Regions from separate parts of the Massilia sp. DWR3-1-1 genome, predicted to be linked through region 3. Evidence: predicted binding sites of a transcription regulator. Region 3 holds the regulator's gene; each other region holds the start of a gene.
The links. The regulator sigma-54, encoded in region 3, starts transcription at its own class of promoters, with help from an activator protein. The targets are predictions, from matches to a motif close to TGGCANGNAANCTGCTTT.

Region 1: ACP7EY_RS18615 (PEP-CTERM sorting domain-containing protein) is a predicted target of sigma-54. The motif match lies at 3,161-3,178, and genes of this name have one in related genera.
Region 2: ACP7EY_RS10565 (PEP-CTERM sorting domain-containing protein) is a predicted target of sigma-54. The motif match lies at 3,653-3,670, and genes of this name have one in related genera.
Region 4: ACP7EY_RS12560 (PEP-CTERM sorting domain-containing protein) is a predicted target of sigma-54. The motif match lies at 4,151-4,168, and genes of this name have one in related genera.

The regions. Positions count from the first base shown of each region.
Region 1 covers NZ_JAFCXL010000019.1:33,192-40,620, forward strand. The annotation lists gene ACP7EY_RS18605 (response regulator) at 1-404, shown strand, start outside; gene ACP7EY_RS18610 (putative bifunctional diguanylate cyclase/phosphodiesterase) at 401-2,479, shown strand; gene ACP7EY_RS18615 (PEP-CTERM sorting domain-containing protein) at 2,507-3,130, opposite strand; partial or broken gene ACP7EY_RS18620 (hypothetical protein) at 3,285-3,476, shown strand; gene ACP7EY_RS18625 (acyl-CoA dehydrogenase family protein) at 3,654-4,913, opposite strand; gene ACP7EY_RS18630 (phosphotransferase family protein) at 4,951-6,018, opposite strand; gene ACP7EY_RS18635 (histidine phosphatase family protein) at 6,082-6,810, opposite strand; gene ACP7EY_RS18640 (HD-GYP domain-containing protein) at 6,841-7,429, opposite strand, start outside.
Region 2 covers NZ_JAFCXL010000008.1:128,037-135,465, forward strand. The annotation lists gene ACP7EY_RS10545 (ATP-binding cassette domain-containing protein) at 1-314, opposite strand, end outside; gene prmB (50S ribosomal protein L3 N(5)-glutamine methyltransferase) at 377-1,264, opposite strand; gene dapE (succinyl-diaminopimelate desuccinylase) at 1,261-2,418, opposite strand; gene ACP7EY_RS10560 (ArsC family reductase) at 2,415-2,774, opposite strand; gene ACP7EY_RS10565 (PEP-CTERM sorting domain-containing protein) at 2,955-3,611, opposite strand; gene ACP7EY_RS10570 (PilT/PilU family type 4a pilus ATPase) at 3,788-4,936, opposite strand; gene dapD (2,3,4,5-tetrahydropyridine-2,6-dicarboxylate N-succinyltransferase) at 4,948-5,775, opposite strand; gene dapC (succinyldiaminopimelate transaminase) at 5,788-7,038, opposite strand; gene ACP7EY_RS10585 (diguanylate cyclase) at 7,113-7,429, opposite strand, start outside.
Region 3 covers NZ_JAFCXL010000005.1:111,806-119,234, reverse strand. The annotation lists gene hprK (HPr(Ser) kinase/phosphatase) at 1-840, shown strand, start outside; gene ACP7EY_RS07095 (PPC domain-containing DNA-binding protein) at 840-1,235, shown strand; gene rapZ (RNase adapter RapZ) at 1,304-2,167, shown strand; gene ACP7EY_RS07085 (enoyl-CoA hydratase/isomerase family protein) at 2,183-3,271, opposite strand; gene hpf (ribosome hibernation-promoting factor, HPF/YfiA family) at 3,380-3,736, opposite strand; gene ACP7EY_RS07075 (RNA polymerase factor sigma-54) at 3,816-5,300, opposite strand; gene lptB (LPS export ABC transporter ATP-binding protein) at 5,315-6,070, opposite strand; gene lptA (lipopolysaccharide transport periplasmic protein LptA) at 6,070-6,672, opposite strand; gene lptC (LPS export ABC transporter periplasmic protein LptC) at 6,726-7,352, opposite strand; gene ACP7EY_RS07055 (KdsC family phosphatase) at 7,324-7,429, opposite strand, start outside.
Region 4 covers NZ_JAFCXL010000010.1:98,788-106,216, forward strand. The annotation lists gene ACP7EY_RS12545 (CHASE domain-containing protein) at 1-1,928, shown strand, start outside; gene ACP7EY_RS12550 (GNAT family N-acetyltransferase) at 2,275-2,733, opposite strand; gene ACP7EY_RS12555 (hypothetical protein) at 2,924-3,184, shown strand; gene ACP7EY_RS12560 (PEP-CTERM sorting domain-containing protein) at 3,558-4,085, opposite strand; gene ACP7EY_RS12565 (c-type cytochrome) at 4,433-4,846, opposite strand; gene ACP7EY_RS12570 (AI-2E family transporter) at 4,843-6,762, opposite strand; gene ACP7EY_RS12575 (hypothetical protein) at 6,813-7,028, shown strand; gene ACP7EY_RS12580 (ABC transporter permease) at 6,997-7,429, opposite strand, start outside.

The DNA.
Region 1 (7,429 bases), on a different contig from region 3:
CCGGCAACCTGGGCGCCGATGCGCTCAGCGAAGCGTGCCGTTGCCTGCTGGCCGAACTGCATACGACGGCGCCGCTGCGCTCGCAAGCGTCGTTCGAGGCATCGCTGGCCGAGACGCAGGCGCGCATGCGCGAGCAACTGGCCGATTGCCGCGCGGACGACACGGTGCCAGCGACCGCCCCGGCCAGCCGGTCGCTGAAAGAGCTATTGCAAGTGCTGGCCCCGTTCATTGCCAGCCAGGAAGTGATCCCCGATGCGTTGATGGATTCCCTACAACAATTTTCCCACCTGGACCTGCCGTATGCCGCACTGCTGCGCGACTTGCACAATTTCTGTGACAACTTCGCGCACCCGGAGGCGATGGCGACCCTGAAGCTGGTACAAGCCGAATGTGGCACAAAATGATAAACGCTATTCAAGAGATGCAGCGCGACAAGCCACTGATTTTGCTGGTCGACGATTTGCCGGCCAACCTGCACGTGATGATTGCCGCCCTGAAGGCCGACTTTCGCCTGAAAACGGCCACCAGCGGCGTCTCCGCCATGGCGCTGCTCGACGGTGGCGCCGAATGCCCGAAGCTGCTGATCGTTGACGTCAGGATGCCGGGCATGAGCGGCATCGACATGTTGCGGCGCATGCGCGCGGCGCCCCACCTGTGCGACATCCCGGTGATCCTGGTCAGCGCCGACGCGTCCGAACAATTCCAGACCACGGGGCTCGACCTGGGCGCCGACGATTACCTGGTCAAGCCGATTTTCCGCGACACCCTGATTATCCGTGCCCGCAACCTGATCCAGCGCAGCGAGGAGCGTGACAAGCTGCGCCTGGCCGGTCATGTCTTCGATTTCAGCGGCGAAGCCATCATGGTGACGGACGCAAATAACGACATCGTCGACGTGAATGCTGCCTTCATCAAGCTGACCGGCTACAGCAAGGCGGAAGTGCTGGGCAGGAATCCCCGGCTGCTGGCATCGAGTCGCAATACCAGGGAGCATTTCCGCCTGATGTGGGACACCATCAATGCGGACGGTTACTGGCAGGGCGAGCTGTGGCAGACCCGGAAGGATGGCAGCGTCCATCCGAAGTTCATGACCGTCTCCGTGGTGCGCGACCGCAATGGCGAGATCGAGTATTTTTTGACCAATTCGGTCGACATCAGCGAGTACAAGGAGTCGGAGCGGCGCATCGCCCACCTGGCCCACCACGATGTGCTCACGGGCCTGCCGAACCGGCTGCACCTGCAGATCTACCTCGACCAGTCGATCCTGATTGCCCGCCGCATGGGCGAGCAGCTGGCGGTGATGTTTCTCGACCTGGACCGCTTCAAGAACGTCAACGACACCCTCGGCCACCCGGTCGGCGACGAGCTGCTCATCGAGGTGGCCGCGCGGCTGAAATCGTGCATCCGCGACTACGACGTGGTGGCGCGGCTGGGCGGCGATGAGTTCGTGGTGATCCTGCGCGGCGCCGAGATCCTGTCGGACGCGATCGCGGTGGCGAAAAAGCTCAACCACCGCCTCAGCCAGCCCTTCGTGATCGGCGCGCACACGCTGCGCTTGTCGGCCAGCATCGGTATCGCGCTGTACCCGGACAATGCGCTGACCATCGACGATTTGATGAAAAACGCCGACACCTCGATGTATTTCGCCAAATCCGATGGCGGCAATGCCTTCCGCTTCTTTTCGCCGGCGATGGACCTGGGCGCCCATGAAAAGCTGAAGATGGAAAGCCAGCTCTACGAGGCGATCGAGCGCCACGAATTCGAATTGCATTACCAGTTGCAGGTCGACCAGCACGGCCGGCCGCGCGGCGCCGAAGCGCTGATCCGCTGGCACCATCCGGAGGACGGCATGGTCGGCCCGGACCAGTTCATCCCCCTGGCCGAAGAATCGGGCTTGATCCTGCCGATCGGCCACTGGGTGCTCGAGCAGGCTTGCGCGCGCATCCGGGCGTGGCAGGGCGACGCCCGCACATGCACGCTGGTGCTGGCGGTCAACGTCAGTGCGCGCCAGTTCCGCCAGCCCGACTTCGCCCTGCAGGTGCGCGCCGCAGTGCAGCGCCACGGCATCGATCCGGCGCTGCTCAAGCTGGAAATTACCGAGAGCCTGTTGCTGAAGAAAGTCGACGAAGTCGTCGCCATCATTGCCGAGATCAAGGCGCTGGGGGTGGGTTTCTCGCTCGACGATTTCGGTGCCGGCTATTCCTGCCTGCAATACCTGAAGCGCCTGCCGCTCGACCAGATCAAGATCGACCGCTCGTTCGTGCGCGACCTGGCCACCAACGACAGCGACAAGGCGATCGTGCGCACCATCATCGCGATGGCGGCCAACATGAAGATGGCGGTGATCGCCGAAGGGGTCGAGACGGAAGAACAGCGCCGCATCCTGCTGGCCATCGGCTGCAGCGACTTCCAAGGGTACCTGTTCGGCTGCCCGCTGCCCGTCGCCGCGTTCGAGGCGGCGCTGGCCATGGCGCCCTGAAGCGCCTGCAGCACCGTCTGTTTTCGATCAAACTGCAATCATGTCTGCGCGCTTGCCTTCGCTGGAAGCGCGGCGACGCCAGATCGCCAGCGCCGCCAGGCCCAGGCCGAACAGCACGGGGGTTGCCGGCTCGGGAAGATCGTTACTGGTATCGTGGAGCGACCACACGGCATAGGTCGTGGCTGAATAAGTGCTCAAATCAATCGACTTGGTCCAATTGGACAGCGCATGCACCGTGTCGGTCGCGGTGCCGGAATTATTGCGGAAATAGCTAACGTCAAAGCCATCCACTACAGAGGACGTTGTGATAAAGGTCGTAAAAATATCGCAGTAAGAAGTACTGGTGCAGCCATTCGTCAACGCGCTTGTGCTGTCATACGCGCCCGTGAATACCTGCAGCGACAAGGCATCCGATGCCGCCACCCCAAAGGTGCTGGTGGCCCACGGGGTGCCGGCAAAGCCGGTGGGGAACAGCGAGTTGAACGAGCCATCCTTGAACAGGACGTCATACGATACATTGTTGACCAGTACATTGGTGGCGCCCATGAGCTTGCCGTTTTGGACTGTTAACACAGGCGTTGCGGATGCGCAGGTCACGGTGGCGAGGGACAGTGCGGCAACGGCGCAAGTGTGTTTCAAGAAAGTGATCATCGTATTACTCCCATTGTGTAGAACGGTATAAGAGCAATTTCCATGCCTAAAATAATTTCTCATTAGAATCAAATGCTTGCCTTGGAAAACATTAATTTCCGAATTTCAATGTAAAGAATTCCGACAGGAAATAATTGGCGTCCCGCCTGCGCCGGAGCACCTGGAGAGCCTCAACGATGTCCTCGGCGGCCTCACCGGCATCCGTGTGGGCGAGACTGTACCCGAGGGCGTGTTTGACGCGGCCGACGAAGTGGCGCGGGTCGACCCGCCCGCTGACGAACTGCTGGCGCGCCTGAAAAGCGGGCGCGTCTACCGCGCCGGGCAGTCGATCAACGCCAACGGGAACACCCGCAGTGCGCGGCGCCGCCACCGTGCACGCTCAAGCTGGCGGGCAAACTGGGCACCAATACCGCCGTGCTGGCCGGCGCCGACAACTATACATGGCGCCCCCTCTACCTGCTCACGGAGACGGCAGTGGGCTGGCGGCTGGCGGCGGGGGCCGCATGAACACCAGCGGACGCGCTTAACTGCGGGTGACGGGCAGGCTCAGGTCCTCGCCCAGCGCGGTCCACTTGGCCAGTTCGAGCCTGGCGATGGCGTTGCGGTGCACCTCGTCGGGGCCGTCGGCCAGCCGCAAGGTGCGGTTGCCGGCCCACTGCGAGGCCAGCGGAAAGTCGTCCGAGACGCCGGCCGCGCCGTGCGCCTGGATCGCCATGTCCAGCACTTCCTGCGCCACGTTGGGCGCGAGCACCTTGATCATGGCGATTTCCGCCTGCGCGTGCTTGTTGCCGACCGTGTCCATCAGCGAGGCCGTTTTTAGCGTCAACAGGCGCGCCGTGTCGATCTTGATGCGGCAGTCGGCGATGCGCTCGCGCCAGACCCCTTGCTCCGACACCTTCTTGCCGAAGGCGACGCGCGTATTGAGGCGCTTGCACATCAGCTCGAGGGCCCGTTCGGCCACGCCGAGGGCGCGCATGCAGTGGTGGATGCGGCCCGGTCCCAGCCGGCCCTGGGCGATTTCAAAGCCCCGTCCTTCGCCCAGCAGCAGGTTGGCGGCGGGCACGCGCACGTTCTCGAACAGGATTTCGCAATGGCCGTGGGGGGCGTCGTCGTAGCCGAACACGGGCAGCGGACGCACCACCGTGATGCCGGGGGTGTCGGCCGGCACCAGGATCATCGATTGCTGCTGGTGGCGGGCGGCGCCGGGATCGGTCTTGCCCATGACGATGTAGATCTTGCAGCGCGGGTCGCCCGCGCCGGAGATCCACCACTTGTGGCCGTTGATCAGGTAGTCGTCGCCGTCGCGCACGATGCGCGTTTCGATATTGGTCGCGTCGGACGAGGCCACGTTCGGCTCCGTCATGGCAAAAGCGGAGCGGATCTCGCCCCGCAGCAGGGGCTCGAGCCAGCGCGTCTTGTGATCTTCGCTGCCGTAGCGCTCGATGGTTTCCATGTTGCCCGTGTCGGGCGCGGCGCAATTGAACACTTCCGGCGCCCACACCACCCGGCCCATGATTTCGCACAGGGGCGCGTAGTCCAGGTTAGACAGGCCCTCGGGCGCGCGCGCCGATTTCGGCAGGAACAGGTTCCACAGGCCCTGCTCGCGCGCCAGCGGTTTGAGGCGCTCGATCAGTTCGGTGGGAATCCAGCGGTTGCCGTGCTCGACGCCATTGCGGTCGACTTCCTGCTTGAACGCTTTTTCATTCGGGTAGATGTGCTCGTCCATGAAGGCGAGCAGGCGGCTGCGCAGTTCCTGGCAGCGGTCGGAGTAGTCGAAGTTCATGGGGTCTCTTGTCGTTATGGGGTGAACGTGGATCGCATCAGGCCATCGCGGCCTGGGCATACTTCCAGCCCAGTTCCGCCATCGGCCGCGCAGCCTTGCCGTTTTGCAGCGCCTGGGCGCTCGAGGCGGTGCCATCGACATAGCGCTTCATGATGCCCTGCATGATGCCGGCCAGCCGGAACATGTTGTAGGCCAGATAAAAATTGAAATCCTCGGGGCGGATCACGGCGCCCGTGCGCGCCTGGTAGGCGGCGATGTAGGCCGCCTGGTCGGGGATGCCGAGGGCAGCCAGGTCCAGCCCGGCGATGCCGCGGAACTGGCCCGGCTCGATGTGCCAGCTCATGCAGTGGTAGGAAAAATCGGCCAGCGGGTGGCCCAGGGTCGACAGCTCCCAGTCCAGCACGGCGAGGATGCGCGGCTCGGTGGGGTGGAAGATCATGTTGTCGAGGCGGAAGTCGCCGTGCACGATGGACGTCGCCTCGCCCTCGGGGATGTGGTGGGGCAGCCAGGCGATCAGCTGGTCCATCGCCTCGATGCTCTCGGTGGCCGAGGCCTGGTACTGGCGCGTCCAGCGTTCGATCTGGCGGCCAAAATAATTGCCCGGCTTGCCGTAGTCGGCCAGCCCGATCGCCGCGTAGTCGATATTGTGCAGTTGGGCGATGACGCGGTTGGTCTCGTCGTAGATGGCGGCGCGCTCGGCCGGCAGCATGCCCGGCAGCGACTGGTCCCACAGCACCCGTCCCTCGATGAATTCCATCAGGAAGAAAGCGCGGCCGATCACCGCCTCATCGAGGCACAGCAGCAACTGCCGGGGCGCCGGGAAGCCGGCCCGCTGCAGCGCGTCCATCACCTTGAATTCGCGGTCGATCGCGTGCGCCGACGGCAGCAGCTTGGCAGCGGGCCCCGGCTTGGTGCGCAGCACGAAGGACTGGCCGCCCGCCTTGAGCTTGAAGGTGGGATTGGACTGGCCCCCCTTGAACTGCTCGACCTCGATGGGGCCGGCGGGAAACTCGGGCAACTTGGCGCGCAGGTAGGCGCCGAGGGCGTCCAGGTCGAAGCGCTGGCGTTCGCCAACGGCTTTCGTGCCGATCATTTCTTCAAACATCGTCTCTCCCGCATGGGTGTCGTGGTGGTCTATTCTAGCGCATGAAAATGCACGACCGTACTATTATCTTTGCCGTGATGTTTGATATTGCCTGAACAGCTCTTCCATGGTGGTGGCGCGCGCCGCCACTTGCAGGGGCTGGGGCGGGGTGTAATTGACGAAGCGCACCACCCAGTCGTGCTCGGCGCTGCCCACGTCGAGGGCATTGATGCAGCCGGCCGTTTGCGCCAGGTTGCCCAGGAACAGGCGCTGGCCGGTCAGGGCCAGCGACAGGATGGCGACATTGACGCCGCCGTGCAGCACCAGCAGGGCGGTGTCCCAACTGCTGTCGGCGCGCAGGCGGGCAATCGCCGGGTGCACGCGGTCCATCAGTTCGCCCGCCGACTCGCCGCCGAGGAAGCGTTTATGGGGATCGACGACGCCCTCGAAGACGCCGGTGAAGGCGTCCTTCAGGTCGGCGTCGGCGATGCGCGAGAGGCGCCCGCCGCGGATTTCCTCGAGCTGGGGCCAGGTCTCGATGGCGATGTCCTGGCCGCTGGCGGCCAGCACGCGCCGGGCCGTCTCGACGGTGCGCGGCAGGCCCGAGACGATGACCTTGTCGAAGCGCACATTGTCGCTGGCAAAGGCGCTGCCGGCGGCGCTGGCCTGGGTGCGGCCCAGTTCGTTCAGGGGCACGCTCTCGGGTAGCACGGGCTTGCCGTTGGCATCGAAATAAGTCACGCTGCCATGGCGCATCAGGAAGACGCGGCGGCGCGGGGCGGGGGAGTGGGGGGCAGGGTGGGCGCTTGTCATTGCAATATAGTACACGCCAGCGCGCCGGCTTTACAGGGCGGCCAGCGCGCCCCACACGGCCGCCATGGAAAAGCGCAGGCGCGCCTGGTCCTCGTGCAGCGCGCCGGCGATGGCGGGCGCGCGCACGAACTGGTCGGCCGCGCCGCCGTCGGCCGTGCGCAGCAGCCTGACCAGCGGCCCGTCGGCGCCGACATCGACCACCACGCCGAGGGCGCCATCGTCCAGGCGCACCAGCGCGCCCGGCGGATAGGGTCCCAGCAGGCTGACGAAGCCCTGCACCAGCCGCGCCTGGGCCGGGTTGTTGGCGATGAGCAGCTCGAGCGCGGCCGGCGTGAGCAGTGAGCGGCGGTAATTGCGCGCGCCGATGCAGGCGCAGTAACGGTCGGCCATGCCCACCAGCAGGGCGTTGACGGCGATGTCATCCTGGCGCAGACCCTGCGGGTAGCCGCTGCCGTCGGTTGTTTCATGGTGCTGCAGCACGCAGTCGATCCAGCTGCTGTCGTCGATGCCGGCGCAGCGCAGCAGTTCGGCGCCGTCGGCGGGATGGCGGCGGATGCGTTCGCGCTCGCTGCTGCTCAAGGGGGCCGCGCGCGCATGCAGGCTGTCGATCTCGCCCAGC
Region 2 (7,429 bases), on a different contig from region 3:
GCTTCGCCTTCCAGGCGCGCCAGTTCCTCTTCCAGGCGGCGCAGGTTGACGTCGCCATCGATGGCGTAGTCGAGGGCGGCGCGCTCGAGCGGCGGGGTTTCCTGCGCCACGTAAGCCATGCGCCACTTGGCGGGGAAGTCGATCTCGCCCTGGTCCGCATGAATCTCGCCGCGCAGCATGCCGAACAGGCTCGATTTGCCAGCGCCGTTGGCCCCGATCAGGCCGATCTTGTCGCCGGGGTTGAGGGTCACGTCGACGTTTTCGAGCAGCGGCTTGGTGCCGCGCATCAGGCTCACATTGATAAAGCGGATCATGCGGTTCTTTTCTCTTGATTGCGTTGGGAGCGGCTGGCAGCTGCCGGCCGCTCGCGTGGGGTTTATTTACGTAACTGGTCGGCGCTGAGCAAAAACACCATGTCGTCGCCGGCGCTGGTGGTCACCCAGGTCAGGCCCAGGTGGCCGAAGGCCGCTTCGGCGTACTCGCGCTCATTGCCGATTTCGACCATCAGGATGCCGTTCGGCGTGAGGTAGTCGGCCGCGCCTTCGACGATCTTGCGCACCAGGTCCATGCCATCGTCGCCGCCGGCCAGGCCGATCTGCGGCTCGTGCAGGTATTCGGGCGGCAGCGCCGCCATCGATGCCGAGTTCACGTACGGCGGATTGCTGACGATCAGGTCGTATTTTTTGAACGGCACGTTGGCGTACAGGTCGGAGGCGATCGGGTTGACCCGGCCTTCGAGCTTGTAGTCGCGGATGTTCTGTTCGGCCACGGCCAGGGCATCGGTGGAAATGTCGATGGCGTCGACGACGCTGTTGGGGAAGGCGTCGGCCATCATGATGGCCAGGCAGCCCGATCCCGTGCACAGTTCGAGGATATTGTCGACGGCGAAGGCGTCTTCCACCCACGGCGAGAATGATTCGGGAATCAGTTCGGCGATGAAGGAACGCGGCACCAGCACCCGCTCGTCGACATAAAAGGCATAGCTGCCCAGCCAGGCCTGGTGGGTGATGTAGGCGGCCGGCACGCGAGCGACGGCGCGCCGCTCGATCACCGCCAGCACCTGGTGCACTTCTTCGGGCAGCAGTTTGGCGTCGAGAAAGGGATCGAGCTTGTCGAGCGGCAGGTGCAGCGTGTGCAGGATCAGGTAGGCCGCTTCATCGAGGGCGTCGCTGCTGCCGTGGCCGAAAAACAGCTTGGCGGCGTTAAAACGGCTGACGGCATGGCGCAGCAGGTCGCGCGGGGTGGAAAACGGTGTCGTGATCATGGCAGTTCTCGGTCGGGAGCATGGGCCAGCAGCTGTTCCAGCGTGCGCCGGTAGATGTTCTTCAGCGGGTCGATGAAACGCAGCTCGATGTGTTCATCGATCTTGTGGATGCTGGCGTTCGGAGGGCCGCATTCTATCACCTGCGGGCAGATGCGGGCGATGAAGCGGCCGTCGGAGGTGCCGCCCGTGGTCGACAGTTCGGTGCGCACATCGAGTTCGGCGTAGATGGCGGCGGCGACCGCCTCGGACAAGGCGCCCCGTTCGGTGAGGAAGGGCAGGCCGGACAAGGTCCAGTCGATCGTGCAGGCCAGGCCATGGCGGTCGAGGATGGCGTGCACGCGCCGGCGCAGCGCGTCCGGCTCGCTGGCGGTGGAAAAACGAAAATTGAAGTCGAGCGCAAGGCTGCCGGGGATGACGTTGTTGGCGCCCGTGCCGGCGTTGATGGTCGAAATCTGAAACGAGGTCGGCAGGTAGTAGTCGTTGCCGGCGTCCCACTGTTCGGCCACCAGCTCGGCCAGCGCGGGCGCCGCCTGGTGAATCGGGTTGCAGGCCAGCTGCGGATAGGCGATGTGGCCCTGCACGCCCTGTACCAGCAGGTGGCCCGAGAGCGAACCGCGGCGGCCGTTCTTGATGGTGTCGCCCAGCACGGCGTTGGCGGTGGGCTCGCCCACCAGGCAGTAGTCGAGCACCTCTCCCCGTGCCTGCAGGCGCTGGCAGACCACGACGGTGCCGTCGACGGCCGCGCCTTCCTCGTCGCTGGTGATGAGAAAACCGATCGAGCCGCGGTGGTCGGGGTGGCCGGCGACGAACTCCTGGCAGGCCACCACCATGGCCGCGAGTGAGGTTTTCATGTCGGCCGCGCCGCGGCCAAACAATTTGCCATCGCGGATGGTGGGAACGAAGGGCGCCGAGCTCCACTGGCCGGCCGGGCCGGGCGGCACCACGTCGGTATGGCCGGCGAAGACGAACAGGGGCGCCGCGCTGCCGCGCCGCGCCCACAGGTTGGTGACGCCGTTCGAAGCGATGGTTTCGCAGACGAAGCCGAGCGGCTCGAGCAGTTCGATCAGGCGCTGCTGGCAGTGGCCGTCCTGCGGCGTGACGGAGTTGCGGGCGATCAGCTCGACGGCCAGCGCCAGGGTGGCCGACGCGCTCATGCGCCGGGCGCGAACAGCGCGCCGTAGCGCTCGGCCGAAAAGCCCACTTGCAGGGGGCCGGCGCCGGCCAGCACGGGGCGCTTGATGACGGACGGCTGCGCCAGCATCAGCGCCAGCGCGCTGTCGGCGTCGACGACAGCGGCCCTGGCCGCCTCGTCGAGCTTGCGCCAGGTGGTGCCCTTGCGGTTGACCAGCACGTCCCAGTGCGCGTCGGTCAGCCAGGCGGCCACGGTGTCGTGCGCAAGAGGCTGCTTTTTGAAGTCGTGAAACGTGAAGTCAATGCCGTTGTCGGCCAGCCAGGTGCGGGCTTTTTTGACGGTGTCGCAATTGGGGATGCCGTACAGGGTGAGGCTCATGGGCTCGCTCAAGGTGATCGTGCGCGCGCCAGGCGCGCCGGGAGGTCCTGGCGTGGGCGTCGCGGGTGTGTCAGGGGAAATGGGCAGGATACCATAGCCATGCCGCATAGGGCGCCGGCGGCCAGGCGGTAAAAAAGCCCCGGTCGGGGCTTTTCATGTCCTGCTACAAGACCATGCGGTTCAGCCTTGCTTGCGCCGGCCCAGGGCCGCCAGGCCGGCCAAGCCCAGGCCCAGCAGGGCCATGCTGCCCGGCTCCGGCACGGCGCTGCCTTGCACGTCGATTTCACGGTAACCGTTGTAGCCTTCGGTCAGATTGTTATTGAATTCAAAGCGCAAGCTCGTCACGTTGCTGGCGAGATATCCGCTGTCGCTGACAATGTTGGCCCGGGTGTTGGTGTTGCCGATCCCCGCGCCAATGGCGTCGTTAAATACGCTGGCGAGCAGGACGTAGTTGGCAGGGGTGGCCAGGGTGGCGTAGAACACATTGTAGCTCTGGCCGCCGCGGTAAGCATCCCAGCCGGCATACGAGTCGATCGAGCGCAGGTTATATGCACCGTTGAGGAAAAAGGTGATGCTGTTGCCGTTGCCGGTGGCCGCTTCGCCGCTGCCGGGATTGCCTTGCGCGCCGAAGATACCGTTATTAAATGCGACCGTGCCGTTGCTGCCTTCGATGGAAAAATTGCCGGACGCAAGCTTGGTCGCCAGCTGCGTTTGCAGCAAGTCCGTGTTCGACACGACAAAGCCCGTGTTGTTCTGGGTGGTGTTGGTCACGACGACATTGGCGTGAGCGGTCGACATGGCGAAAATGGCGAGCAGGGCAGCGGCGAGTTGTTTCATCTGAGATCCCGGTAAGTAATTGAAAATTTCTTTCTATTGCATAAGCATAATATGTGCCAAGCAACAAAATCAATGACTTATGGAAATATTACATGCCACGTGTAAAGATTATCGACAGCGATTGTCGGGTGGGCCGCTCGCATGCTTGTGCGCCTGGCAGGGCGGGCCCTGCCAGCTCAGGTATTCAAGGTAAATTCCGTGAACGAGGGGCCCCGGTCGAACGCCGCGGCGGGATCGGGCTCCGGCGCCATTTTCGGTCCCTTCTCGGTGCCGTTATTGAGCAGCCAGAGCAGGTTGGTGGCCGAGTCGGCGTTGGCCAGTGCTTCTTCCTGCGTCACCAGGCCCGCGTGCACCAGTTGCAGCAGCGCGCCCTCGAAGGTTTGCGAGCCGGGCGACAGGCTTTTTTCCATCGCGTCCTTGATCTGGCTGATGTCGCCCTTCTCGATCAGGTCGGCGATGTAGCGGGTGTTGACCATCACTTCGACGGCGGCCTGGCGCATGCCGCCGGCGGCGGCGCGCACCAGGCGCTGCGAGACGATGGCATTGACGGCCGACGACAGATCCTGCAGCAGCGCGGCGCGGTTTTCGATGGGATAGAAACTGATGATGCGGTTGAGGGCGTTGTAGCTGTTGTTGGCATGTAAGGTCGCCAGCACCAGGTGGCCCGATTGCGCGTAGGCCAGGGCGGCGGCCATGGTGTCCTTGTCGCGGATCTCGCCGATCAGGATGCAATCGGGCGCCTGGCGCATCGAATTGCGCAGGGCGGTGGCGAAGCTGTCCGCATCGCTGCCGATTTCGCGCTGGTTGACCAGCGATTTCTTGTTCTTGAACAGGTACTCGATGGGGTCTTCGAGCGTGAGGATGTGGCCGGCGCGCAGTTCGTTGCGGTAGTCCAGCATGGCGGCGATGGTGGTCGACTTGCCCGAGCCGGTGGCGCCGACGAGCAGCAGCAGGCCGCGTTTTTCCATGATCAGCTCGGCCAGCACGGGTGGCAGGCCCAGTTCGCCCAAGGGCGGAATATTCGCCGGCACGAAGCGGAACACGGCCGAGATCGAGCCCCGCTGGCGGAATGCCGACAGCCGGAAGCGACCCAGTCGGGGCACCGAGATCCCCATGTTGAGCTCGTTGGTGCGCTCGAGTTCCTCCATCTGCGCGGGGCTGGCGATTTCCGCCAGCAGGGCGATGACGTTGTCGGGCTCGAGCTTTTGCTGATTGATGGGAATCAGGTTGCCATTGATCTTGATGTGCACGGGAGAGTTCACGGCGAAGAACATGTCCGAGGCGTTCTTCTCTTTCATCAGCTGGAACAAGCGGTCCATCGCCATGAGGGGTCTCCTTAGATGCCGCGCAGCAGTTCGTTGATGCCCGTCTTGGCGCGCGTCTTGGCGTCGACCCGCTTGACGATGACGGCGCAGTACAGGCTGTAGCTGCCATCGCTCGACGGCAGGTTGCCCGACACCACGACGGAACCGGCCGGCACCCGGCCATACGTCACTTCGCCGGTGGCGCGGTCGTAGATCTTGGTCGACTGGCCGATGTAGACGCCCATCGAAATGACGGAATTTTCTTCGACGATGACGCCTTCGACGATCTCCGAGCGGGCGCCGATGAAGCAGTTGTCTTCGATGATGGTGGGGTTGGCCTGCATCGGTTCGAGCACGCCGCCGATGCCGACGCCGCCCGACAGGTGGACGTTCTTGCCGATCTGCGCGCACGAACCGACCGTGGCCCAGGTGTCGATCATGGCGCCTTCATCGACGTAGGCGCCGATGTTGACGTAGGACGGCATCAGCACGACGTTCCTGGCGATGAAGCTGCCACGGCGGGCGACGGCCGGCGGCACCACGCGAAAGCCGCCGCGGGCGAAATCCTCGGCCGTGTAGCTGGCGAACTTGGTGGGAACCTTGTCGTAGAACTGCATGGTGCCGTCGCCGGCCATCACGGCGTTGTTCTCGAGGCGGAACGAGAGCAGGACCGCTTTCTTGATCCACTGGTTGACCACCCAGTCGCCGCTGTCTTTTTGCGCCACGCGCATGCTGCCGTCGTCCAGGCCGGCGATGACGTGGCCGACCGCTTCGCGCAGTTCAGCGCTGCCGTTGGCGGGATTGATGTCGGCGCGCTGTTCCCAGGCGGTGTCGATGAGGGTTTGCAGTTGTTGGGTCATGGTCGTCGTCGTTCAAGAAGTGGTGATGGTGGAATGCGAGGGGAGGGAGTTGCAGAACAAAACGATACGCTGGGCCGCTTCGAGGCCTTCGTCGACTTCGGCCACCAGCGCCATGCGCACGCGGCCCTGGCCGGGATTGACGCCGTGGGCGTCGCGCGCCAGGTAGCTGCCGGGCAGCACCGTCACATTGTAGTCGGCGTACAGGCGGCGGGCAAACTCGGTGTCGGACAGGCCGCTGCGGCGCACGTCGGCCCACAGGTAGAAGCCGGCATCGGGCAGTTCGACGTCGAGCACCTGGCGCAGCAGCGGCGTGACCAGGTGGAATTTTTCGCGGTACTTGTTGCGGTTTTCCTGGACGTGCTCTTCGTCGTTCCAGGCGGCGATCGAGGCCGCCTGCACGGGCGGCGCCATGGCGCCACCGCTGTAGGTACGGTAGAGCAGGAATTTTTTCAGCACGGCCGCGTCGCCGGCGACAAAGCCCGAGCGCATGCCCGGCACGTTCGAGCGCTTCGACAGGCTCGAGAACACCACCAGCCGGCGGTACGGATGGGCGCCGTCGGCGCGGCCGAGCCGGTGGGCCGCCTCCAGCGCGCCCAGCGGCGCGTCGCTGGTGTGGTAAATCTCCGAGTAGCACTCGTCGGCGGCGATCAGGAAATCGTGGCGGTCGGCCAGTTCGAACAGCAGCTTCCAGTCGTCGAGCGAGACGGTGGCGCCGGTCGGGTTGCCGGGGCTGCACAGGTACAGCAACTGGGTGCGCTGCCACACGGCCGGCGGCACGCTGGCGTAGTCGCAGGCGAAATTGCGGGCTGGCTCGGAGTTGACGAAATACGGCTCGGCGCCGGCCAGGTAGGCCGCCCCTTCGTAGATCTGGTAGAACGGGTTGGGGCACACCACCAGCGGCTTGCCGGCGCTGCTGGCGGCACTGGGGTCGATCACGCAATGGGCGATGCCGAACAGGGCCTCGCGCGAGCCGTTCACGGGCAGCACCTGGCTGGCCGCGTCGAGCGGCGGCACGCCGTAGCGCCGTTCGAGCCAGTGGGCGATGGCCGCGCGCAGGGGCTCGCCGCCCAGCGTGCTGGGGTAGTTGGCCAGGCCCTGCACATTGTGGATCAGCGCGCGCTCGATGAAGGCCGGGGTGGGGTGCTTCGGTTCGCCGATGCCCAGGCTGATGGGGGCAAACGCCGGGTTCGGCGTGACGCCGGCAAACAGCTGGCGCAGCTTTTCAAACGGGTAGGGGTGCAGCAGGTCGAGATGAGGGTTCACGGCGGTACCAGGCGGGAAGTGAAGCGTGATTATAAACGCGCCGGCGCGCCAGCGTCGCGGACCGCCCCGCCATCCTACATCATCACATGGGTGCTGGCCGACTCCCACAACAGCCCGTCGCGGGTGGTCGCCATCACGCGGTTGCGGCCGGCCTCCTTGGCCGCATACATCATGCGGTCGGCGGCGACGAAAAATTCGTCGATGCGGTCGTACTGGGTGGGCGTCACGCTGGCCACCCCCACGCTCACCGTCAGCGAGGCGCTGGTCGGGGAACGGGGGTGGGGCAGCGCCAGCGCCTCGATGGCGGCGCGGATCGACTCGGCCAGCATCAGGGCGCTCTCGAGGGGCGTGTCGGCAAACAGCAGCACGAACTCTTCGCCGCCGTAGCGGG
Region 3 (7,429 bases):
CTCATTTCCGGTGACGTCGCCTCGGCCGCCGACCAGGTCGGCCACCTGAACCTGATCCACCCGGGCCGCATCCAGGTCTTCGGCCACCAGGAACTGACCTATTACCACCGCCTCAAATCGAATTCGCGCAGCCACGTCATCGGCGAACTGATCGCCGGCGGCCCGCCCGCCCTGATCATCGCCCAGGGGCTCGACACCCCGCCCGACATCCTCGCCATCTGCGACGAGCAGAACATTCCCCTGTTTTCCACCCCGCTGCCGGCGGCCCAGGTGATCGATTACCTGCGCGTGTACCTGTCGAAAAAGCTGGCGCAACGGATCATCATGCACGGCGTGTTCATGGACGTGCTGGGCGTGGGCGTGCTCATCACGGGTGACTCCGGGCTGGGTAAAAGCGAACTGGGGCTCGAACTCATTTCGCGCAGCCATGGCCTGGTGGCCGACGACGCCGTCGAGTTTTCCCGCATCGCGCCCAACATGATCGAGGGCCGCTGCCCGCCCCTGCTGCAAAACCTGCTGGAAGTGCGGGGCCTGGGCCTGCTCGACATCAAGGCCATTTTTGGCGAAACGGCGGTGCGCCGCAAGATGCGCCTGAAACTGATCGTGCACCTGGTGCGCCGCAGCGCGCTGGAAGAGGAAGCCGAGCGCCTGCCCTTCCTGTTCCCCACCGAAGACGTGCTCGGCTTGCCGGTGCGCAAGGTGGTCATTCCCGTGGCGGCCGGCCGCAACATCGCCGTGCTGCTCGAAGCGGCCGTGCGCAACACGATCTTGCAATTGCGTGGCATCGACACCTTGCAGGAATTCATGGAACGCCAGCGCCAGGCGATGAGCGGCGACTGATGGACCTGCTGCCCATGCGACTGGCGCCGGGCGCCGACCTGCGGCGCGCGCTCGAGGCGGCCGGCGCGGGCGGCGCCTTCGTCGTCTCGGCCATGGGCAGCTTGCGCGATGTGCAATTGCGCTTCGCGGGCGCGGCCCAGCCGACCTTGCTGCCGGGCGACTTCGAAATCGTCTCGATGGCGGGCGCCATCACCGCCGAGGGCGCCCATTTGCACATGGCGGAGGCGGACGCGGCTGGCGCCGTGTTTGGCGGCCACGTCGTGTATGGCAACCTGGTGCGCACCACGGCGGAAGTGCTGCTCGCGCCCACCCCGGGCTGGCACTTGGCGCGCCAGTTCGATCCCGCCACCGGCTATGCCGAACTGGTGGTGCGCGCCGCCGACCCGGGCGCCTGAGCAAGCGCACTGAGCATTAAATCGGGGCCTGGCTGCGACTTCGGCCCCGCATGCGGTATCATCGCCCCATGCGCATTGTTCTCATTTCAGGTATTTCAGGCTCCGGTAAATCGGTCGCCCTCAACGTTCTCGAAGACGCCGGCTATTATTGCGTCGACAATCTGCCGCCCGCCTTGCTGGCGCCGCTGGTCGATACCCTGCTGGCCGAAGGCGTGCCCAGCGTGGCCGTCGCCGTCGACGCGCGCAGCTCCGAGTCGCTGGTCGAATTGCCCGTCAATGTGGCCGAACTGAAGGCCCAGGGGCACGACGTCAAGGTCATGTTCCTCACCTCGAATACCCATTCGCTGGTGGCGCGGTTTTCGGAAACGCGGCGCAGCCATCCGCTGTCGCACCAGTTGCGCCCCCAGGAAAATCCGGCGTCGCGGCGCACCCTGATCGAATGCATCACCGAAGAGCGCGAGCGCCTGTCCGCCATCGAACAACTGGGACTGGTCATCGACACCTCGGACTTGTCGGCCAATAAACTGCGCGCCTGGATCAAGGAGCTGGTGGCCCTCGAACGGGCGCCGCTGACGCTGTTTTTCGAGTCCTTCGCCTTCAAGCTGGGCGTGCCGCTCGACGCCGACTTCGTGTTCGACGTGCGCGCCCTGCCGAACCCGTATTACGACATTACCCTGCGTCCCTTGACAGGCATGGACGCCCCCGTGATCGCCTTTCTCGATGCCCAGCCGGCCGCCAGCGAGCTGTTGGAAGACATCCGCGCGTTCATCGAAAAATGGCTGCCCTCGTTCAAGACGGACAACCGCAGCTACCTGACGGTGGCGCTGGGCTGCACGGGTGGCCAGCACCGCTCGGTGTACATGGCCGAGCGCCTGGCGGCGTATTTCGGCCCCACCGAACGGGTGGTGCTGCGCCACCGCGAGCAGGCGTAGCGCAGGCCCGGTGATTTAGACGCCCAGATCGCGCAAGGGATGGGCGCGCGCCGGCCACGGCGAGGCGAAAAACTGCGCGACCATGGCATCGCTGACGGCGTCGAGGGTGGGCGGATTCCAGCGGGGCGCATTGTCCTTGTCGATCACCAGCGCGCGGATGCCCTCGAGCACTTCGCCATGCTCGAAATTACGCCGCACCAGGATGCGCTCCATGCGCAGGCAGTCGGCGAGGTCCAGTGTGGCTCCCCGATTTAACAATTCCAGCGTCACTTTCAGCAGCAGCGGCGAGCGCTTGCGCATGGCGGCCAGGGCTTTTTGCATGGGCTCACTGTCATCCTTCTCCAGCGAGGCCATGATCGCTTCGATCGTGGGCAAGCTGAAATGGCGGTCGATGGCGGCGCGCTGGTCTGCCAGCGGGGCGACGCCGGCGGTGCTGCGCAGCGGCGCGGCGAAGGCGGCGACGGCCTCGCGCAATTGCGCGCCCGGCGTGCGCTCAATCAGTTCGAGCAGCGCCGGCATGGTGGCCTGGGTGACGAAGGTGTCGGCCAGGCCGCAATACAAGGCGTCGGCGGCGCGCACCGTCAAGCCCGTCAAAGCCAGGTAGTAGCCCAGTCTGCCGGGCGCATGGCTGAGAAAATAACTGCCGCCCACGTCGGGAAACAGGCCGATGTTTACTTCAGGCATGGCCAACTTGCTGCCGTCGGTGACCACCCGCAGGCCCCGCTCGCGGTGCGCTTCCGACACGCCCAGGCCACCGCCCATGACGACGCCGTCCATCAGGGCGATATAGGTTTTCGGGTAAAAGTGGATCAGGTGGTTGAGGCGGTATTCCTCGGTAAAAAAATCTTCCAGCGACGCGCTGCCGCCCGTGGTGGGCAAGGTGCCGACATCGTAAAAATACCGGATGTCGCCGCCCGCGCACAAGGCCTTGTCGGTGCTGCTGCGCAGGACCACGGCGTCGATCGCGGCGTCGTCCTGCCAGGCCAGCAGCGCATCGGTGAGCGCGCGGATCATGTCCAGCGAGAGCGAATTGAGGGTGCGCGGGCGGTCCAGCGTGATGATGCCGGTGCGCACAGCGATGCGGGTCTTGACGAAGTCGGTCATGGCGTGGGGACTGGAATAAAACGCCTATTTTAGCAGTCGCCCCGCGCACAAGCGGCCGCCCCAATGACAAGGGCGCCTTGACGGCGCCCTCATCCGAATTGGTCGGCCTTAAGCGGCAGCGGCCGGGAGTTCTTGCTCGGACAGGTGCTTGATGGCCTGGTGGTCGTGGTCCTGGATCTGGGATTTGTATTTCATGACCTGGCGGTCGAGCTTGTCGATGAGACAGTCGACGGCGGCATACAGGTCGTGCGACAGGGCGTTGACGTTGATGGTCTTGCCCGGCAATCGGAGGTTGATTTCGGCTTTCTGCCGTTTTTCTTTTTCAGTCAGATTATCGACGGTGAGAATGACAGCAATGTCGATCACTTGGTCAAAATGGCGCCGCACGCGTTCCAGTTTGCTCTGTACGTAGTCACGGATGGCTGGGGTCACTTCAAGATGATGTCCGCTGATTGTGAGATTCATACACACTCCTTAGATGATGTCGCTTCCTGTTCATGCATGCCGCATAAAGCGGGACGTAGAGGAACACTGAAAAAACGATCTACAGATTCTTGCGGAGAGCGACAGGTGGAATCTTGAGCGCTTCACGGTATTTGGCCACCGTGCGGCGCGCAATGACCATCCCCTGTTCCCCCAGCATATCTGCGATCTTGCTGTCTGAAAGTGGGTTCTTCGGGTCTTCCGCTCCTGTCAATTGCACGATCAGTGCCCGGATCGCTGTCGACGATGCTTCGCCGCCGGCGTCGGTCGCTACGTGGCTGCCAAAGAAATATTTCAACTCAAACATTCCATGCGGGGTCAGCATGTATTTTTGAGTGGTTACCCGAGAGATAGTGCTCTCGTGTAGGCCCAGTGTATCAGCAATTTCACGCAGCACAAGTGGCCGCATGGCAACTGCGCCGTGCGAGAAGAAATTTCTCTGGCGCTCGACGATGGCCTCGGCCACGCGCAAAATTGTGTCGAAGCGCTGGCGCATATTTTTGATCAGCCACTTCGCTTCCTGCAGCTGCGCGCCCATCTGGCTCTCGCCCTTGCCCTGCTTGAGCAGGTTGGCGTACATGCTGTTCACGCGCAGGCGCGGCATGACGTCGTTGTTCAGGCTCACGGTCCAGCCGCCGCGGCCCTTCTTGACGATGACGTCGGGCACCACGTAGTCGGAGGCGCCGGCGCCGAAGCCGGCGCCCGGGTGCGGATTGCACTGGCGGATTACCGCTTGCGCTTCGCGCAGGTCCTCGTCATCGCAGTCGAGGGCTTTTTTGAGTTTGTTAAATTCGCGCTGGGCGAACCAGGTCAGGTGATTGCAGACGATGTCGAGGGCCATGCGGCGCGTCACCAGCGGCACGCCCGCCATGCGCCGGATCTGGATCGCCAGGCACTCGGCGGCGTTGCGCGCGCCCACGCCGGGCGGGTCAAAACTTTGCAGCAGCGACAAGGCGGTTTTCAGCTCGTCCGGATCGATCTCGAGTTCGGCCGGCATGCGCTCGAGGATGTCGTCGAGCGATTCGGTCAGGTAGCCATTGTCGTCGAGCGCGTCGATCATCAGTTCGACCAGCGCGCGGTCGCGCACTTCGAGCATGGCCAGGCGCATCTGCTCACACAGGTGCTCGCGCAGGCTGGTGGCCGTCGCCTCGATCTGCGGGCGCGAATCCTCGTCGTCGGGCGACTTGTTGCGCGACGCTTCGCTCCAGTCCTCGCCGTCGCCGCTGGTGTCCTGGGCGCTCTCGCCGCCCATGTCGACGTTCTCGCCGCTGTCGGCCGCCGGCGCGTCGGCGCTGGGCGGCGCATCCTGGTTCGACACTTCCGGCGCTTCGGCGTTGCCGCTGGCGCCGACGGCGCCATCGGCCAGCAGGCGTACCGAGTTGTCGAGCGGGTCGTCGAGACGCTCGAGCAGGGGATTGTCGGACAGCAGATGCTCGAGCTCCTGGTGCAGTTCGAGCGTCGACAACTGCAGCAGGCGGATCGACTGCTGCAGCTGCGGCGTGAGCGCCAGGTGCTGCGACGTGCGTAGTTGGAGGGACTGTTTCATGGTTCGTCAGTGGCCTACATGCGGAAGTGTTCGCCCAGATAGACCCGCCGCACCGACTCGTCGGCGATGATGTCATCGGGGCGCCCGGAGGCCAGCACGGCGCCCTGATTGATGATGTAAGCGCGGTCGCAGATGCCCAGCGTTTCGCGCACATTGTGGTCGGTAATGAGCACGCCGATGCCACGCTCCTTCAAAAAGCGCACGATGCGCTGGATCTCGATGACGGCGATCGGGTCGACCCCGGCGAACGGTTCGTCGAGCAGCACGAAACGGGGGTTGGTGGCCAGCGCGCGGGCGATTTCCACGCGCCGCCGCTCGCCGCCCGACAGCGACAAGGCCTGGTTCTCGCGCAGCTTGTCGATCTGCAGGTCGGCCAGGAGGCTGTCGAGGCGCTCGTTGATCTGCGCCTTGGTCAGCGCCTTGCCGTCGACTTTTTGCAGTTCGAGCACGGCGCGGATGTTTTCTTCCACAGTCAGCTTGCGAAATACCGACGCTTCCTGCGGCAGGTAGGACAGCCCCAGCATGGCGCGCCGGTGGATCGGCAGGCTCGAGATGTCGACGCCGCTGATGTCGATCGAGCCGGCGTCGGACGCCACCAGGCCGACGATCATGTAGAACGAGGTGGTCTTGCCGGCGCCGTTGGGGCCCAGCAGGCCCACCACTTCGCCGCACTCGACCTGCAGCGAGACGTCGCGCACGACGAGCCGCTTGCCATAGCTTTTTTGCAGGCCGCGCACGATCAGGGTACTGCCGCAGGATTTCGCTTCCATCATGGCTTTTTCGCCGGTGGCACAGGCGTCGACGGCGCCACGGCGGCGGGCGCTGGCGTTGCCGCCGGCTGCTTCGGCTCGATCACCATGCGCACGCGGCCCGAGCCGGCCTTGCTGGTGCCGCTGACGTCGTTCTCGACCGAATAGACTTCCTTGCGGCTGTCGTAGGACAGGTACGGGCCCTGCACTTCCTGGGTCTTGCGCTTGCCTTCGAGGGTGGTGATTTTCGCCTTCGAGAACATCTTGACGATTTCAAGCTTGTTGTCGTACTCGATGCGCTCGGCCTCGCCCTCGTCCCAGACGTCAGCGCCGTCGCGTTTCTGGCGGAACGTGGCCAGGCCGCCCGGGGCGGCATAGAAGGTGGCGTAGACATAGCCCTCCGGGTCGCTCTTGACGACGGCGCGCCCCGCCTTCATCAGCAGGGTGCCCCGCTGCAGCACGACATTGCCGATCAGGGTGCGGGTCTGGGTGACGTCGTTGCCGGTGGCCGAATCGGCGTCGATGACGGTCGGCTTGCTCGAATCGGCCCGTTCGGCGCAGGCCGTGCCGGCAGCGAAGGTGGTGGCGGCGATCAGCGCGCAGAGCAGCAGGCGAATGTTCATGGTCGGTTCTCGGCTTTCAGTTCGGTAAGGGTTCGGCGGCTCGGTGGAGATCATCAGCGCTTCGGCGGATAGACGATGTGGACCCGGTGGTACAGGTCGACCTGGCTGGCGGCGCGGTCGGCCAGCATGCCGACACCGGTGATGACGGTGGCATCCTGCAGCATTTCAACGGCCAGATCGGTGCGTAGCTTGTCTTCGTCGGTGAGGATGGTGAGCGCCTCGGTTTTCAGGCGCAGGCGCGGGCCGTGCGGCGAGCCGGGACGCAGGACCACGACGTCGCCCTGCATGTCGACGATGTTCCTGACCTGGTCGATGCGGCCGGTGGCGCTCGTCATGGTCATCGGCGGCAGCGGCGGCGACAGGCTTTGCACGACCGGGCGCAGCACGTCGGCGCTGTCGGTGTCGGGATGGTGGGTCAGCTTATCGCCGGCGACGATGTAGCGCGGCTTGCCATCGGCGGTCATCTTGACCACGCTGAAATTCTCGACGATGTAGTCAGGCTCGCTTTTCGACACCTCGCTGCTGGCGAAGTCGCCCCGGTTGATCACCTGGACCAGCCAGAAACTGCCGAGCGCGACCAGCACGGCGGCGCCAATGCTGGCGCCGACCTGCCAGCGGTGCGCCGTGCGTCTGTGCTGGGCGGGCGCCATGTCAGGCGAAATACGGCGCCAGCGCCGCATCGATGGTGTGCTGGGCGCGCATGATCAGGTCGCACACTTCGCGCACCGCGCCGCGCCCGCCGTTGGCGCGGGTGACG
Region 4 (7,429 bases), on a different contig from region 3:
ACTGGGACCGCGCCAACGACGCCGCCCTCTACTCGAAACAGTGGAAGGCGATGCTCGGTTACGCCGAGCACGAGCTGCCCAACAGCACCCAGGCCTGGCAGGCACTGCTCCATCCGGACGACGATGCGCGCGTGCGCGCCACCCTCGACGCCTACGTCGACCAGCGCCTCGCCGCCTACGCCTGCGAATACCGCATGCGCGCCAGCGACGGCAGCTACCGCTGGATACTGGGGCGCGGCATGGCCGTCACCTTCGGCGCCGATGGCCGTCCCGCGCGCATCATCGGCACCCATACCGACATCACGCGCACCAAGGAAAACGAAAACGCCATGCGGCTCGTCAATGCCCAACTGGCGCGCCAGCAGCACCGTTTCAACGTCATCCTGCAGCACTCGCACGACGCCTTTGTCGCCATCGGCGCCGATGGCGTCATCACCGACTGGAACGCCAGCGCCGAGCGGATGTTCGGCTGGCGCGGCGCAGAAGCGATCGGCCGCCCGCTGGTCGAACTGATCATCCCGCCCGACCAGCGCGCACGCCACCAGGCCGGGTTTGCCCGCTTCATCGAAAGTGGGCAGGGCACCTTGCTCAACAACGTCATCGAAGTGACCGCCTTGCACCGCTCGGGTCGCTTGTTGCCGGCCGAACTGGCGATGGCGGGCTTTCCGGAAGGCAGCCAGTTTGCCGTCAGCGCCTTCATCCGCGACGTCTCCGAGCGCAAAGCGGCCGAGCGCAGCGCCGCCGAGCGTTCGCTGGCGCTGGAAGAGGCGCGCCTGGCCTTGACGCACGCGCAAAAACTCGAGGCGGTGGGCAAGCTGACGGGCGGGGTGGCGCACGACTTCAATAACGTGCTGCAGATCATCAACGGCAACGTCCAGCTCTTGCAGCAGTTTGCGCCCACGCCGGCGCTGTTGCAGCAGCGCCTCAAGAGCATCGCCGCCGCCGTCGGCCGGGGCGCCAAGCTGTCGTCGCAATTGCTGGCCTTCGCCCGCCGTCAGCCGCTGCAGCCGACCGCCATCGAGCCGCTGCGCATCCTGCGCGACCGCGACGACCTGTTGCAGCGCGCCCTGGGCGAGCAGATCGCCATTGAGTACCGTCACGATGGTGCGCCGTGGAATGTGTTCGTCGATGCCGGCCAGCTGGAAAACGTGTTTCTCAACCTGGCCCTCAATGCGCGCGACGCCATGCCGGCCGGCGGCACTTTCGTCATCGAGCTGCGCAACACCGTGCTGTCGATGGCGCAGGCGCGCGCCATGGCCGACATTGGCCCCGGCGACTATGTGCTGCTGATGGTGTCCGACAGCGGCAGCGGCATGACGGCCGAGGTGATCGCGCATGCCTTCGAGCCGTTTTTTACCACCAAGCCGGTCGGCCAGGGCACCGGGCTGGGGCTGTCGATGGCCTATGGCTTCGTCAAGCAGAGCGGTGGCCACATCCGTCTGTCGAGCGTGGTGGGGCAGGGCAGTACCATCGAGATCTTCCTGCCACGCTCGCTGCTGGCGCCCGCGCCGGCCGCCGCGCCCGCGCCCGACGCCATCGTCGGCGGCGACGACACCATCCTCGTCGTCGAGGACGACGAGGCGGTACGCGCGAGCGTGGTGGGCACCTTGCAGGGACTGGGCTACCGCGTGCTCGACGCCGCCGATGGCGCCGCCGGGCTGGCCATCGTGGAAGCGTGCGCCCGCGCGGGCGGCCGCATCGACCTGCTGTTTTCCGATGTCGTCATGCCGGGCCCCGTCAGCAGCACCGAACTGGCCGCCCGCGCCGTCGCCCTGCTGCCGTCGATGGCGGTGCTGTTCACTTCCGGCTATACGCGCAATGCGCTGATCGTCGACGGCCGGCTGGGCGAGGGGGTGCAGCTGCTGAGCAAGCCGTATCAGCGGGGGCAGTTGGCGGGGAGGATACGCGAGGTAATCAAACAAAAGTGAAAACCTACTTTTGTCTGGTTTCGCGTGCTGGACAGGACTGGCGGGGCCAGTCCTGTCCAGTAGAAAGGGCCACCCCGGCTTACCGGCGCAGGACCAGTCAGGTAAAAATCACTGGCGGAGCCAGATGAAGTGCTCAAACAAAAGTGAAAACCTACTTTTGTTTGGTTTCGCGTGCTGGGCAGGACTGGCGGGGCCAGTCCTGCCCAGTAGAAAGGGCCACACCGGCTTACCGGCGCAGGACCAGTCAGGTAAAAATCACTGGCGGAGCCAGATGATTTTTGGACGGAGACCCGGTCGATGCAGGCTTCGCCGCGGGGATTGGTGCCGCCGTTGGCGTGCTGTCACATCAGGTGACGGTGCGCGTCATGAAGGCGCTGTTGGGGTCGTCGAGGTAGTCGCCGAATGGGGCGCAGGGGACGAAACCGGCGTTGGCGTACAGGGTGCGGGCTGGCGCGAAGCTGCTCTGGGCGCCGGTTTCCAGGCTCAGACGGTGATAGCCGCGGCGCTGCGCTTCGGCGATCAGGTGGGCCAGCAGCGCCTTGCCGGCGCCGCGGCGGCGCCGGGCGGCAGGCGTGCGCATCGATTTGATTTCACCGTGGAAGGCGTCAAGCTGGCGCAGGGCGGCGCAGCCGAGCAGGGTGGCGCCTTCCCACGCCGACCAGAAGCTGATCGACGCGTCGCGCAGGCGCGCCAGGTCGAGCGCATGGACGCTGCCGGGCGGCGACTGCGCCCGCATGCTTGCCAGGTGTTCCTCCAGCAAGGCGTGAATGGCGGGGTCGCTCAGGTCGTCGGGGCGGATTTGCATGGCGGTGCAGCAAGGTCGTCGGGGTGCTAAAATTTTAGCACGACGCCGGCGTGGCTGCCTTGCTGTGTCTGCCGTAACTCCTACAGACGATGGGGTGGTTTTCCGAACGTGTGCGTATGAGCGACGCGCTACGATGGTGTCGTGGCCGATCTTTGCCGCCGAACAATGCTAAACAACGCTGGAGCCTCTTGTGCACACCATGATCGCCGTCTTCGCCAATCGGGCGCAGGCCCGCGCTGCCATTGACGCCTTGCTGGCAGCGGGCTTTGGCAGTGCCGATATCGTCGCCACTGCTGATCCGGCCGGCTTGGGGACGGCGCCCGCGCGCTTCGTTCTCAGCGTGCTCATCAATAACGCCCGCGATACCCGCCGTGCCGCCGCCATCGTCGGGCGCCACGGCCCCGTCGGCATCGACGCCAGGCTGGGCCGCCGTCTGCTCGGTGGCGCCTGAACGGAACTCGTCCTGCACAAATTTCGGCATTAAATTACAGCAGTTGGTCAGCGCGTGCTCGACCATCAAATGGGGTTTGGCATCGACGGCCGTTTGTACCTTGTCCCCAACGATGCCGCGGCCGCCCGTTATCATGGGGCGGGTATCCGGATCAGCGAACGACATCGGTGTTTCGCCCGTCTCTACAAGCGTCGCTTCATTTTCCGTGCGCGACGCCATCTGCGATTGCAACGCTGCTGTTTCCTCTGCCAGGCGCGCGCCGACACGCCGTCTGCAAAAAAGCCGATGGACGCGATCGCCTCGCCAATGACAAACGGCCCGATCGAACCTGCGACCGGGCCGTCAAGGCGGCCAACGCTGGGCCGCCCTTGCGTCAGGTCGCGCGGCGCCGGCGCAAGGCGCCCAGTCCGAACGCGCCCGCCGCCATCAGCACCAGGCTGCCCGGTTCCGGAACCGCTGCCGCCTGCTCCGTGATGGTGGCCGTCAATCCATTCGCGATCCAGGTGTCGTATCCGTTGTAGACGGCGTAGGCCAGGTTTTTGTAGCCGCTTGAATAAATCACATAAAAATCATCGGAAGTGTAACGGGTGGTGCCGGCGCCGTTCACCAGCGCACCGAAGTAGTAGCCGTCACTGTACGCGCCCCAACCGAGTTCCGCCGTGGTGTAGGCATGGCCGTTGATCGTCAGGTTGACCGCGTCGATCGTCGACACGGGTGCGCCTGCGGAAGCTGCAGTGAACGTGATCGAGCCGGCCAGCGTGTTTTGCGGTGCTGCAATACTCGAGAAGATGCCGGCGCTGAAACTGGGCGCGGAGAAATCGAGCTTGTAGACCGTGGCATGGGCGCTGGCACAAGCGAGCAGGGTGGCCAGGGCTGCAACGAGATGGACGATTTTTTTCATGGTTTTTTTGCTTCGTTATAAGTAGGGGTATCGAAAATTCGCACTAGCGCAACATTAATTACTATAAAGCAATTTCCATGCCAGATTAACGGTGTTTATACGAATCAATGACTTGCGCGCCCGCTGATCGCAAGCGTCAATGCTGCCTGTAAGAAATTCCGACAGATCCACCGATCCCGGCCTGGCGGTGCATCACCCCCGCGGCCGAATCGCTTGCACCGTTGCGTGATCGCTTGCAATGAAGATGCTGTCGCCTTGTTGATGACGAGGCAGCCTGAACGGCGGCGTGCCTGATGACGCGCGCCTGACCTTGACCTGGGGGTGTTGTCAGGTGCTCTTGATGTATCTTATTTTACCGAGCGCAGGTAAGCGATCAGATTGGCGATCTGCCGCTCGTCGCTCAAGCCCCAGAAGCGCATGCTGGTGCCCGGCACCACCTGCTTGGGATCGCGGATGAACGCCGCCAGCTGCGCCTCGGTCCAGACGATGCGCGAGCCTTTCATGGCCGGCGAATAGGCGAAGTCGCGCGTCGAGGCGGCGGGGCGGCCGACGATGCCGGTCAGCTGGGGGCCGAAGGCGGCGCCGGCGGTGCCGCCGATCTGGTGGCACGAGGCGCAGCGGGCGAACACGCGCTGGCCGGCGCCGATGTCGGCGGTGGGCGCGCCAGCGGCCGCCCACGCGGGTGCGCCGCACAGCAGTGCCAGCGCCGCCGCCAGCAGCGGCGCGCCACTGCGCGTGGTGCGCGCGCGGGTCCCGCTCACGCCGCCGCCGCCATCGAGTACGGCGCGACGCCCCGTTTCCTGGCTTTTTCGTCGGGCATGACGAAGGCCAGGCCCTCTTCGAACGAGCGCAGCACCATGTCGACCTGGGCATCGACGACGCCCTGGTGGGCGGTGTCTTCGTCGAATGGCAGGCGGATCGTCGCCAGCAGCGCATGCGGCAGGTTGGCGCGCATTTCGCGGGCGGCCGCCAGCCACTGTTCGAGCGCGTCGCCGGCGGGATAGGCCAGGAAAATTGTCGACACCAGGTCGGGGCGGCGGTTTTCCGGCACGTCGCGCTCGACGGTGGCGGTGACGCTGCGCGCGTCGATGCCCACTTCGCGCAGCGAGCGCACCAGCAGTTCGGTGAGCAGGTCGTCGCGCTCGGAGGGCAGGCCCACGCACAGCACCACCGAATGGGCGGCCACGTCGAGCGAACCCTGCCAGCGGCCCAGCCGCGCTTCGCGCATCTGGCGCAGGTGGGCGCCCACGTTGGCGTCGAGCAGCGACACATCACGCCGGCGCGCGCGCCGGTTGGGCGCGTTGGAAATGGGCGTGAGCGTGGCGGCCACTTCGGCAATCGTCGCGCGCACCTGTTTTTCCTGCGCTTCGTCGGTCTGTCCCAGGTCGTGGTCGCTCACCGCCAGCACCAGGCCGGGCAGCAGGATCTGGTCGCAGTAACGGGCAAAACTGGAGTGGCGCAGGTAGGCGCGGGCGTCGGCGATGATGGCGCGCGTGTCGCCCAGCAGGAAGCGCTGGTAGATGCGCTCGGCCGCGCTCATGCTGGTGGCGTGCCCCAGCAGGGTCGAGAAGGTTTCCAGCGAGCGCACGTGGCGCCCCGCCACCACCAGGCACAGCGTCAGCGGGGTCGACAGCAGCAGGCCGATCGGCCCCCAGATAGCGGCCCAGAACAGCGCCGAAATGATGATCGACAGGGGCGACATGCCGGCGCTGCGCCCGTACACCTTCGGCTCGACCACGTGCGCCACCAGCACCTCGATGATCAGGAACAGGGTCAGGCAGGAAAACGCCAGTTGCCAGCCCGGATCGATGGCGGCGACGAACAAGGTCATGGCGGCGGCGGCGATCATCACGCCCAGGTAGGGCACGAAGCGCAGCATCGCCGCCAGTGCGCCGAACACGGCCGCGTGGGGAATGCCGGCAATCCACAATCCGATACCGAGCACGGTGCCGAAGGTGACGTTGACCACCAGTTGCGAAAAGAAGAAACGGGAGATGCCGGCGGTGGCATCCGACAAGGCCTTGATGGTGCGCCGCCGCTCCGACTGGCCGGCGAACATGACGAGCCGGTCGCGCAGCGAATCGTGTTCGAGCAGGATGAAAATGAGCAGCACCAGCACGATGCCCGCTTCGCCCACCGGTCCCCAGGCGTAGGCGACGACGCGCATGATGGCGTCCTTGGTGGTCACTTTCGGGGCGCGGATTTCCACCGGCAGCGGTTGCGAGGGGTTGACGACCAGTTGTTGTTGCTGTTGCTGCTGCAGGGTGCCCCGTTTCGACGTCAGGCCCGGCACGGCCAGCGGCGCCGGCATCGACGGCGAGACCGAATTGAGTTCCGCTTCCAGGCGGGCGAACGGGCGCTCCGTCACCTCGCGCACTTTTTCAATCTTGGTGCGGATGGCGGCGCGGTACTTCGGCAGGTCGCCCGCCACCGCCGCCAGCTGGAACGCCAGCACGGTGCCGATGGCGGCGATGGTGCTGGCGGCAATCACCACGGCGATCAGGGTCGCCGGCATCTGCCCCAGCCGGGCGCGCCGGCGCAACTGCCGCACCAGCGGGGCGATCATCAGGCTCAGGATCGACGCCAGGGCGATCGGCTGGAGCACGTCGCGGCCAAAATACAGGAGCGCCAGTACACAGGTGGCGGCGACGACGGCGATGGGAGTAAGACGCTTCAAGGGAAACTGACGAGAAAGTGGACGCTCGTAACTTATAGGAAAACGCTGCATTGCGCAAACGAACGGTGCGCAATGGGGCAGGGGTGATGTTGCAGGTGCACATAGTAACCCTGCACGCGCGTGGCAAGCCGTGGGGGCGCACCTTGCAGATCGTGGCGCTGGTGGGGGACGCCGGCGATGCCGGCGGCGTCGGCCGCTTCAGTCAGGCGCGCTGGCCCAACGGCGGCAAGCGCATCAGCGCTGCATGCCCCAGCGGCGGATGCTGATTTTCTCCAGCACCTGGAACACCAGGTGTTCGGCCACCAGGCCCACCAGGATCACGGCGGCCAGGCCGGCGAACACCTTGTCGGTATAGAGCTCGTTGCGGCTCTGAAAAATGTACCAGCCCATGCCACCCTTGCCCGAGGTGGTGCCGAAAATGAGTTCGGCGGCGATCAGGGTGCGCCAGGAAAACGCCCAGCCGATCTTTAGGCCCGACAGGATCGCCGGCAGGGCGGCCGGCACCAGGATGTACACGATCAGGCGCAGGCCCGTCAGGCCGTAATTGCGCCCGGCCAGCGTCAGCGTCTGCGGCACGCCCCGAAAGCCGGCGTAGGTGGCCAGCGCCAGCGGCCAGGTGACCGAGTGCACGAGCACGAAGATCAGGCTGCCCTGGCCCAGGCCGAAC